One region of the Pseudoalteromonas sp. MelDa3 genome, then DNA from elsewhere that is predicted to be linked to it. Evidence: predicted binding sites of a transcription regulator. Region 1 holds the regulator's gene; the other holds the start of a gene.
What was found. The regulator LexA, encoded in region 1, represses DNA repair genes until DNA is damaged. The targets are predictions, from matches to a motif close to TACTGTATNNNNATACAGTA.

Region 1 (5,132 bases):
AACTGGAGCAAGCCATAATGCAAATTATCGTGACACAAAAAGATGATTTACTTACTAGCAAAGAGCTATGTTTGAGTAGTGATATTAGCGAAGCAATTTTATATGAGCTAGTTGAGCACAATATTGCGGTTCCAATTGAGGGGAAGCATGTTACGCAGTGGCAATTTACGGTATCTGCAGTGACCTTAGTTAAAAAAGCGGCCCGTATTCAACATGACTTTTCGTTAGATTGGTCGGCAATAGCTTTAGTTTTACAATTGCTGGATGAGCGTGATGAGTTGATTTTCGAAAACGAAATGTTAAAGCGACATTTGAGTCGATTTAAACACTTGGAATAAAATCTGCCCTTGGGTACTTCCTAGGGCTTATTTACTCTTTGGTGAGAGTGCGCTAGTTCTTAAAAACCAATATGACTACTTTGATTTATTCTTACTTTTAATTCGGATAAATCGTTTTAGTCGTATGTTTTGCATAAGTAGTAATATTCCACTTAGGCAAAAAAGTACGCTGGTTGCTGCAAAACTAATAAGCAGCGGATTATTAAAATCCTCTCGCTCATCGTAATCCATAATATGTAACATCCAAAAAAAGTCGAAAATTCGCCATAGTGTGCTGCGAACGGTGATAACTTTACCGTTATTTTCTGACAAATACAGTGTTGTGTTAAATGTGTCGTCAAATTGTACCTGCCAAACATTGGTTTTATATCCAACTTCTCGCATACCTTGCTTTAGCAGTACAGCGCTTGTCACTTGAGCATCAATAAGTAAGTGTGCTTTAGCATTTGCGGTAATTTGTATTTTAGTTGGCGGCTCAAAAGGCCGGCCTGTTATACCGTTAAAGCTTTGCTGTTCATCTTTATTTATTACTGTAATTATAGGTGTGGTTAAAAAGTTCTCAAAAATTATTTATGTTGGATTAACCACCTGAGATGCAATATCGTTAAGGGAGGCAACATAATCAGCCTGCGTAAATGGGTTATTAAGAGTACGTGTTGCAAGATGCTCCCCATGAACTTTATCAAGAGGAATAGCGCTCATGACTAAACCGCCTAATAGCCAAGCTAAAATTTGTAATGTGAGCAAATAACCGAGCCATTTATGTAACTTGCGAGCATACTTAAATATTTTTTTATTCATGTTTTAGTCTTATTATTTTTAGAGGCTAGTTTATTACATTAATGGGATTAGTTACTGCGACATTTTGTCGCAGTTTAAACTATAGCTTACTGTAATCATTTAAAAATAAAAAAGATTACACTTAAATTGCTAACATGACTTATTTGTTTAATTGAGCTGAGTGTTTGATATCCAGCTAGCTTTAAACGCTAAAAAATACTTAAAAGCTGCGAAATATCTATATAAAGTGGTTAATAGAGCATAGTTGATTTGGTATAACGGTAAAACTGCGTTAAAGTTTGCAATGAAATTATTAGAGGATAAATACGAAACGATGTCGGAAATTCAATTTTTAAATGTAGATCTTGAGCTTGAATCAAAGCAAGATATTAGTTTGCTAGTGGCAGACTTGAAAAAAGTCGCGACGATTTTACATTATGACAAAGACGAATACCGTCAATTAGCGCGTATTGAAGCAACAGGTGTAGTAAACACGCCTGACAAAGCAATAAACCATATATGTGAGCTTATTGAATCGTGTTCGCGTAACGCGCTAAAGCAATGGTTAAGCTGTTCACGTAGAACGTTTGATATTGGTTTTGAATCAGGCACTTCCCCTAAGTGCTTTAATCAAGCCTTAGATGCAGATACATTACTACGTATATCTGCGATTGGTGCGGGTATGGAAATTACAATTTACCCAATCGAAAAGTAACTACCTTCGCTCTACGACTGCTGCGGTCATTTTTGATACGCAGCACAGCTCATTGCGGCTATTTGTAATTTTTATTTCCCACACTGAACTACGTTTGCCAATATGAAACGCTCTTGCCGTTGCTGTTAAAGTGCCGTTGCGAGATGCTTTTAAATGACTTGCGCTAATTTCCTGCCCCACGCAGTAAAATTTTGTAAAATCGACAACAAAGTTAGCTGCATAGCTGGCAACTGTTTCGGCAAGTACAACGTTAGCACCGCCGTGAACCATTCCCATTGGGTTATGATGCTCAGGAATTGCCGGCATAGTGGCTACTAAGTAATCATCACCAATTTCAGTGACTTCTATTCCCATGGTTTTCATTAATGTTCCTTGGCCATCAATGCCTTGTTCTAACTGCTTGCACAGCTCTAAAGTGATGGGCTGGTACCAAATACTCATAATGACTCCTTTGCTTTTTTAATCATTTATAAACCTAGCTTTAGTTATATCCCTAAAATGTACACAAGTGAAATTACTTTGGCTATTTTAAGGCTTAATTTAAATTTGCGATTTTTATTTAACTGTATATACTCACAGTTAAATGTACTGTATGGAAAACCAGTTGTATGCGACCATTAACGAACCGCCAAGCTCAAATACTCGAACTAATTAAAGTTTTTATTAAAGACACTGGTATGCCTCCTACACGTGCTGAAATAGCGCAAACATTAGGTTTTAAAAGTGCCAATGCTGCTGAAGAACATTTAAAAGCACTTGCTAAAAAAGGCGCAATTAAAATGAAACCAGGTGCAAGCCGTGGTATTCAATTAATTGAAGAAGAAGAGCCAGAACAATTAGGTTTACCGCTTATAGGGCGTGTTGCTGCTGGTTCACCTATTTTGGCGCAAGAGCACGTTGAAAGTCACTGCAAAATCGATCCATTAATGTTTAAACCGGCTGCAGATTTTTTACTACGCGTTAACGGTATGAGCATGAAAGATATTGGTATTATGGATGGTGATTTACTTGCTGTACATCGTACTCAAACCGCTGAAAACGGGCAAGTTGTTGTTGCCCGCCTAGACGAAGACGTAACTGTAAAACGTCTTGAGAAAGCGGGTCGTAAAGTATTACTTCATGCTGAAAACGACGATTTTGAATCTATTGAAGTAGATCTTGAGAATGAGTCTTTTAATATTGAAGGCTTAGCCGTTGGCGTTATAAGAAACGCTGATTGGATGTGACTTTAAAAATAGCTTTTAAACAAGCAGTTTTATAAATGCGTACTAATTAGTACGCATTTCCTGTTTTAAATTCGCACTAAAAATAGGGCATAAATAGCTCACTGACAATTTAAGCTGTAAACTTTTTTGCACTTATATTTTCCTCCTCCGAATGCGTTAAACCCCTTTGTTTTGCTCATCTTTTGAACTTCCTGTTACCTAGTTGGTTACTGATTTTTTATTAATTACTCAATATCACCTGATTGTTTTTTATACTAAAACTTGCTTGTTGTTCATTTTTTAGCTAATTATTAATGTGCTGAGCTAATAATAACTCACAGCTTTTTAGTTTTGAGAACACACAATATACACAAACACGTTGTTGGCGCAGCAAAACCAATCAATATTAAATGAGATTGACTAAAAAAATAAAAATAACGAATTGGCGTTTAAGCCGTATGCCTCTTCGCTTTGCATTCGCAATAGCATCAAAGGAGCCGTCACATGGGTAAACTGACCTCTACCTTGTGGCTTATATTATGTGTTTTTTCGCACCCAGTTTTGGCAAACAGCCAATACAATATGCGCAAAGGCGTAACCGATATAAGCAATAATGTATATCAGCTGCACATGACCATATTTATAATATGTTGTGTGATTGGGGTGATAGTGTTCGCAATTATGTTTTGGGCACTTATTCATCACCGCAAATCTAAAGGGGCTGTACCTGCCCAATTTCACGAAAGCACTAAAGTAGAAATACTTTGGACTGCAATCCCGTTTGTTATTTTAATTGCTATGGCAGTACCAGCCACTAAAACCCTAATTGCAATGGAAGATGCCAGCAAAGCTGATCTCACTATTAAAATTACAGGCTCGCAATGGAAATGGCATTATGAATATATGGGTGAAGATGTAGAGTTCTACTCTATTTTATCTACCCCGCAAGATGAAATAGCGAATCTTGCAGATAAAAATCCTAACTACTTACTTGAGGTTGATAAACCTCTCGTACTGCCAATAAATCAAAAAGTACGATTTTTAATGACTTCTGACGATGTTATTCACTCTTGGTGGGTACCTGATTTTGCAGTTAAAAAAGATGCGAATCCCGGCTTTATAAACGAAACATGGACGAACATAAACGAAGAAGGTACTTACCGAGGCCAATGTGCTGAGTTGTGTGGTAAAGATCATGGCTTTATGCCCGTTGTGGTGGTCGCTAAATCTGAGGCTGATTTTAAAACGTGGCTTGCAGATGCAAAGCAAGCTAAACAAAAAGCAGCATTAGCAGATGCCGCATTACTTGATAAAACCCTCCCAAAAGAAGAATTAATGACTTTAGGCGAACAAGTATATATGGCCAATTGTGCTGCATGTCATCAGCCTACTGGCATGGGGTTACCGGGTGTATTTCCTGCACTTAAAGGCAGCCCTATAGTGCTTGGCGATATAAAAGATCACATTGATGTAGTTATCCATGGGCGACCCGGTACGGCAATGCAAGCATTTGCCAAACAGTTATCTATAAAGCAATTAGCAGCGGTTATTACTTATAAACGTAATGCGTGGGGTAATGATACGGGTGATGTTATTCAACCGAGTCAAATACAGGCAGCACTTGATGCCAAAGTGGAGGCGAACTAATGAGTAGCATAGTAGAACAACCTAACGCCAATGAAGCTCATCATGCTCATCACCCAGCTAAGGGTTTTAAACGCTGGCTTTACACAACTAATCATAAAGATATAGGTAGTTTATATTTAATTTTTTCGCTGACCATGTTCTTAATTGGTGGTGGAATGGCCATGGTGATCAGAGCTGAATTATTTCAACCAGGTTTACAGTTGGTCGATCCTCACTTTTTTAATCAAATGACCACAGTGCATGGTTTAATTATGGTGTTTGGTGCGGTTATGCCGGCCTTTACAGGCCTTGCTAACTGGATGATACCACTCATGATTGGCGCGCCAGATATGGCATTGCCAAGAATGAATAACTGGAGCTTTTGGATTTTACCGTTTGCGTTTTTAATCCTATTGGCATCGTTATTTATGCCTGGTGGGGGTCCTGCATTTGGCTGGACTTTTTATG
Region 2 (5,132 bases), on a different contig from region 1:
TACATTGTTTTACTCTTTCTGGATAAAACCAAATTCAGTAAAACGTAGTTCCCTGGATTACTTCCTTCAACTTGTTGTTTGCCCGCATTTTTTGCGGGCTTTTTTTTGCCTGCAATTTGGTGCGCTACATACTTTATTTATAAACTAATAATTGCCCTACCTATTTTACAATAAGTAATTCGGTTACTAGTTTGAATGGTACGCAGGATAGCTTCGCGAGTCTTAACGCCCTGTGAATTAACAGTTAACTATAAAGCGTATAAGTATTTTGAAATAACATTTGCAACAGTGTGCTGAGATTTTGGGTAAAATACCAGCCGTATAAATATTTGAAAGAAAGGGATACTAAGTCAATTACCGGCTGCGCAATAAAGCACAGCAAGTAATGTATATGATGAGGCTAGTCTTTTTTAGGAAGTAAACCAAAGTGATGATATGCACTGTCAGACACTATTCGCCCACGCGGAGTACGCTGAATAAACCCTTGCTGAATTAAAAACGGCTCTATTACATCTTCTATTGTTTCACGCTCTTCACCAATAGCTGCAGCTACATTGTCGAGTCCTACTGGGCCGCCCATGAATTTTTCAATTATGGCGAGTAAATATTTGCGATCCATATAATCAAAACCACTTTTATCTACGTCAATCATATCAAGCGCTTGCTTAGCTACTTCGGCGTTTACTGTACCGTCAGATTTTACCTGTGTGTAATCGCGTACACGGCGTAATAAACGGTTTGCAATACGTGGTGTACCACGTGAACGTTGTGCAATTTCGGTTGCGCCGTCGTCACACATTTCTAAACCAAGATAATGTGCAGAGCGCCCTACTATGTGCGACAAATCTTCTACAGAATAAAACTCTAATCGCTGCACAATACCAAAACGGTCACGTAGTGGCGATGTAAGCGATCCTGCTCGGGTGGTTGCACCAATAAGCGTAAATGCAGGTAAGTCTAATTTAATAGAACGCGCAGCTGGGCCTTCACCAATCATTATATCAAGCTGGTAGTCTTCCATTGCTGGATACAGTATTTCTTCAACTTGCGGGCTTAGCCTGTGTATTTCATCAATAAACAGTACATCGCCTTCTTCTAAATTAGTAAGTAACGCAGCTAAATCGCCTGCTTTTTCAAGTACAGGGCCGGATGTTGTTTTAATACTTACGTGTAATTCGTTGGCTACAATATTTGCAAGCGTGGTTTTACCAAGCCCTGGTGGGCCAAATATTAATAAATGATCGAGCGCTTCACCACGGGTTCGGGCAGCTTCAATAAAAATTTCCATTTGCTGCTTAACATGAGGCTGGCCTCTGTAGTCGGCTAAAAGTTTTGGTCTTATTGCACGATCTATAGAGTCTTCATTTGTTTTTTCAGTCGCATCAATTAAGCGATCCGCTTCAATCATGGGTTACTCACAACATTGATTTTAAAGATTCTCTAATAAGAACCTCAGTAGACATATCGGGCTTGCTTATCGATTTTACTGCTTTTTGCGCTTGTGGCAATTTATAACCTAACGCAACCAATGCCGATACGGCATCATCGGCTGCATTATTAGCAATTGTCGCATCGCTCATCGGCTCTATTACCGCGCTGTCACTAAATGGCGTAAATAAATCATTACCCCAATCTTTTAATCTGTCTTTCATTTCGAGTACTAAACGCTCGGCTGTTTTTTTACCTACACCCGGTAATTTAACAAGCGACGTTGAGTCTTCGTTATTTACACAGCTTACAAATTGCTTTGCCGACATGCCCGATAAAATAGCTAAGCCAAGTTTTGGACCAACGCCATTTGCTTTTAATAGCTCTCTAAACAAGGCGCGTTCAACTTTATTATTAAAACCAAATAATAATTGAGCATCTTCACGCACTACAAAGTGGGTGTAAACAATCGCGTTTTCACCAATTTTTGGTAAATCGTAAAAACAGGTCATTGGCATTTGTACTTCGTAACCGACACCACTTACTTCGAGTAATATTTCTGGTGGCTGTTTTTCGACTAAAATACCATTTAAGCGGCCTATCATAGTTATTTCCTTAAACGTCCTCTAACGGTTTTGCTTGCGCTACCCGCTAGTTTAATTAAATTTTGTTCTGAGTGAGCGTGGCAAATCGCAATAGCAAGTGCATCAGCTGCATCGGCCTGTGGCGTACCGGGTAGTTTTAAAATATTTTTTACCATGTGCTGCACTTGTGTTTTATCAGCGCCACCGTTACCTACTACTGCTTGCTTAATTTGCCTAGCTGAATATTCAAATACGGGTAAGTCGGCCATTGCAGCGCCAACAATCGCCGCGCCTCTAGCTTGGCCAAGCTTTAAAGCTGAATCGGGGTTATGCGCCATAAATACTTTTTCAATGGCAAAGGTTTCTGGCGAAAACTGCTCAATAAGCTGTGTAATGCCTTGATAGATCATTTTAAGCCTAACCGGAAAAGGATGATCGGCTAACTTAATACAACCACTGCCTAAGTATGTAAATTTAGAACCTTGGTGGGCAACAACGCCATATCCGGTCAAACGTGAACCAGGATCGATCCCTAAAATGATGGCCAAACAGCGCTCCATTGTTATTATTTTTAAATTACGCTAATAATGCCAGAGCACTGTATAAATTACCAGTACAAAGAAAAACAAAAATGCCCACGTATTAGGTGGGCATTTGCAGGAGCGTGTTAGTTTAAACTTACCCTAGGGCACGCACTAATCCTTGGGTGTTTTGTTTAAGTGTTCGGGCAATCATTAAATAGCCTAAACCAGCCACAAATACACCGCCAGCTACCGGACCAATAATCCATATATGCGGATGTAACTTACCTGCTAAATCAAACATTTGCTGCTGCACAATTAAAAGCGCTATATCACTAAAAAATGCAGCCACTAAGCCAGCTAAACCGCCGAGTAATAAAAACTCGTACAAGGTCGCGTTTTTAATTAATCGGCTTTTAGCGCCAAGCGTTCGCAGTATGACAATTTCTTGCATACGCTCACCTAAACTAGCTTGCACTTGCGATATAAGTACAAGCGCGCCACACAGCACAACAATTGCAAGTACAAAGCCAATGGCGAGTGATACTTGCGAAATAGTTGTTTGTATTTGCTTAACAAAGTTATCAATATCAATCGCTGTAATAGTAGGGTAAGTACGCAATAACTGGCTAAAATCACGCTTTTGATCTGGGTTTATACGTACCGACGAAATATACGTTGCCGGAAAATCTGCAAGTACATCTGGGCTTAAAATAATAAAAAAGTTAGGTTTAAGCGTGGCCCAATTAACTTTGCGCACACTGGTAATTTTAGCGTCGAATGACTGCGAACCAATTAAAAATGTAAGCGTATCGCCCATCTCAACATCTAAACGGTCAAGCATCGACTCCTCTACTGAGGCTTCAGCCATCGCATTTTCACCAAACCACGTGCCTTGTGTTACTTCATTTTGGTCAGGCACATCTTTAAGCCATGTAAGGTTTAGCTCGCGGCCAATACCTGCACGTGCTTCTTCGTCTTTTTTCTCGTTGTCTTGCAGCGATACAGAACGTGCTACCAACTCGCCGTTTACCGCATTTACGCGTCCACGAATAGTGGGATAAAACTCTGATACCTGAATATCTTTTTGTGCTAAATACTCATTAATTGGCTCAAGCTCATTTTGCGTAATATTAACTAAAAACGCATTAGGCGCGTCGCTTGGAAGTTGCGATTGCCAATCAGATATCATGTCGTTTTTAAGTACCACTAAAAACAGCAGTAATTTAATCGCTAATGAAAAACTAATTAACTGTACCGCGTTCACATTTGCACGCTTTTGAATAGATGCAATTGCAAGCGACCAACTGTTACCTGGCTTAAGCCCTAATTTTCGACCGCCACCAAATATTAATTTAGATATCAAAAACAACACACCAATTAGCGCAAGTGTTGATATAAACAAAATAAGCGTTATTTTTATGTTGTTACTGAATAACCACATTAATAAAAACACGGTTAGCGCACTCATTCCTAAATGCACACGACTAACTGCCAATTTGTCACCTAAGTTACGGCGCAGCACTCTAAGCGGTGGAATATCAAATAAATCAAATAACGGTTTAATAGAAAACATAACGGCACAAATTACGCCAGTGCTTATAGCCACCAGCCAAGGTTTAAAGCCACCTAAAGGTAGCTCTGTGCCCATACTTTTTGATAAGTAACTTGTTGCTATTTCTTGCAAGCCATAACCAATTAACAGCCCAATACTTACCGCCATTGCACATACAAGCAATAAATGGAGCATGTATATTTTGCGGATCATTGAGCGGCTACCGCCTAGCGTTTTCATCATCGCTACTGGGTCGTATTGTCGTTCACAATAACGTTTTGCTGAAACGGCTATAGCCACTGCGGCTAAAATAATACCTAATAGGCCGGCAAGTAATAAAAAGCTCTCTGCACGGTTTAAACTATTTGAAATAGGTGATTGACGGTCTTTAACGCCGTACCATTGTTGGTTTTCTTTCATTTGTGGTTTAAGCCACTCGTAAAAGCTATTTATATCGGCCTCACTACCTGCATAAAGTTGGCGATAATAAACACGACTACCTGGCTGCACAACTTCGGTTTTTGCCACATCGTCAATATTAATAAGCACACGACGGCTGCTCGAAAATACATTAAATGGCGCGTCAGGCTCTTCTACAATAACTTTTGAAACATTAAATAATGCAGCGCCAAGCTCTACTTGCGCGCCTATATCAATATTTAAACTGTAAAATACTGATTCACTTAGCCACACATTACCAGGCGTTGGTCCGCTATTAGCAACCTTAGTTTCACCTGTTAAGGTATCTTTAACTTTTAACTGCCCTTTTAACGGGTACGCATTAGATGCCGCTTTTACTGAGCTAAACTGCATTTCATCATCGGCAAACAACATAGTGTCGAAGTACACCATTTGCGCCGTTTTTAAATTTTGGCTCTGTGCTTTAGTAATAAAAGCAGTGTCGAGAACATGATCGCTTGCAAGTACACGGTCTGCTGCAATAAAAGCACTGCTTTTTTGCGCAATACTTTGCCCTATTCGCTCAGTAACCATAGACAGTGTAAGCACGGTTAAAACAGCAAGGGCGATAGCTGCGCTTATAAC

Region 2: ruvC (crossover junction endodeoxyribonuclease RuvC) is a predicted target of LexA. The motif match lies at 2,609-2,628, and genes of this name have one in related genera.

The regions. Positions count from the first base shown of each region.
Region 1 is NZ_PJBR01000089.1:9,303-14,434, reverse strand. It holds gene CXF89_RS15145 (DnaJ C-terminal domain-containing protein) at 1-18, shown strand, start outside; gene CXF89_RS15140 (chaperone modulator CbpM) at 18-338, shown strand; partial or broken gene CXF89_RS15135 (hypothetical protein) at 414-1,139, opposite strand; gene CXF89_RS15130 (hypothetical protein) at 1,453-1,833, shown strand; gene CXF89_RS15125 (PaaI family thioesterase) at 1,834-2,274, opposite strand; gene lexA (transcriptional repressor LexA) at 2,442-3,059, shown strand; gene coxB (cytochrome c oxidase subunit II) at 3,543-4,685, shown strand; gene ctaD (cytochrome c oxidase subunit I) at 4,685-5,132, shown strand, end outside.
Region 2 is NZ_PJBR01000029.1:10,630-15,761, forward strand. It holds gene ruvB (Holliday junction branch migration DNA helicase RuvB) at 401-1,408, opposite strand; gene ruvA (Holliday junction branch migration protein RuvA) at 1,416-2,033, opposite strand; gene ruvC (crossover junction endodeoxyribonuclease RuvC) at 2,036-2,560, opposite strand; gene CXF89_RS08100 (ABC transporter permease) at 2,691-5,132, opposite strand, start outside.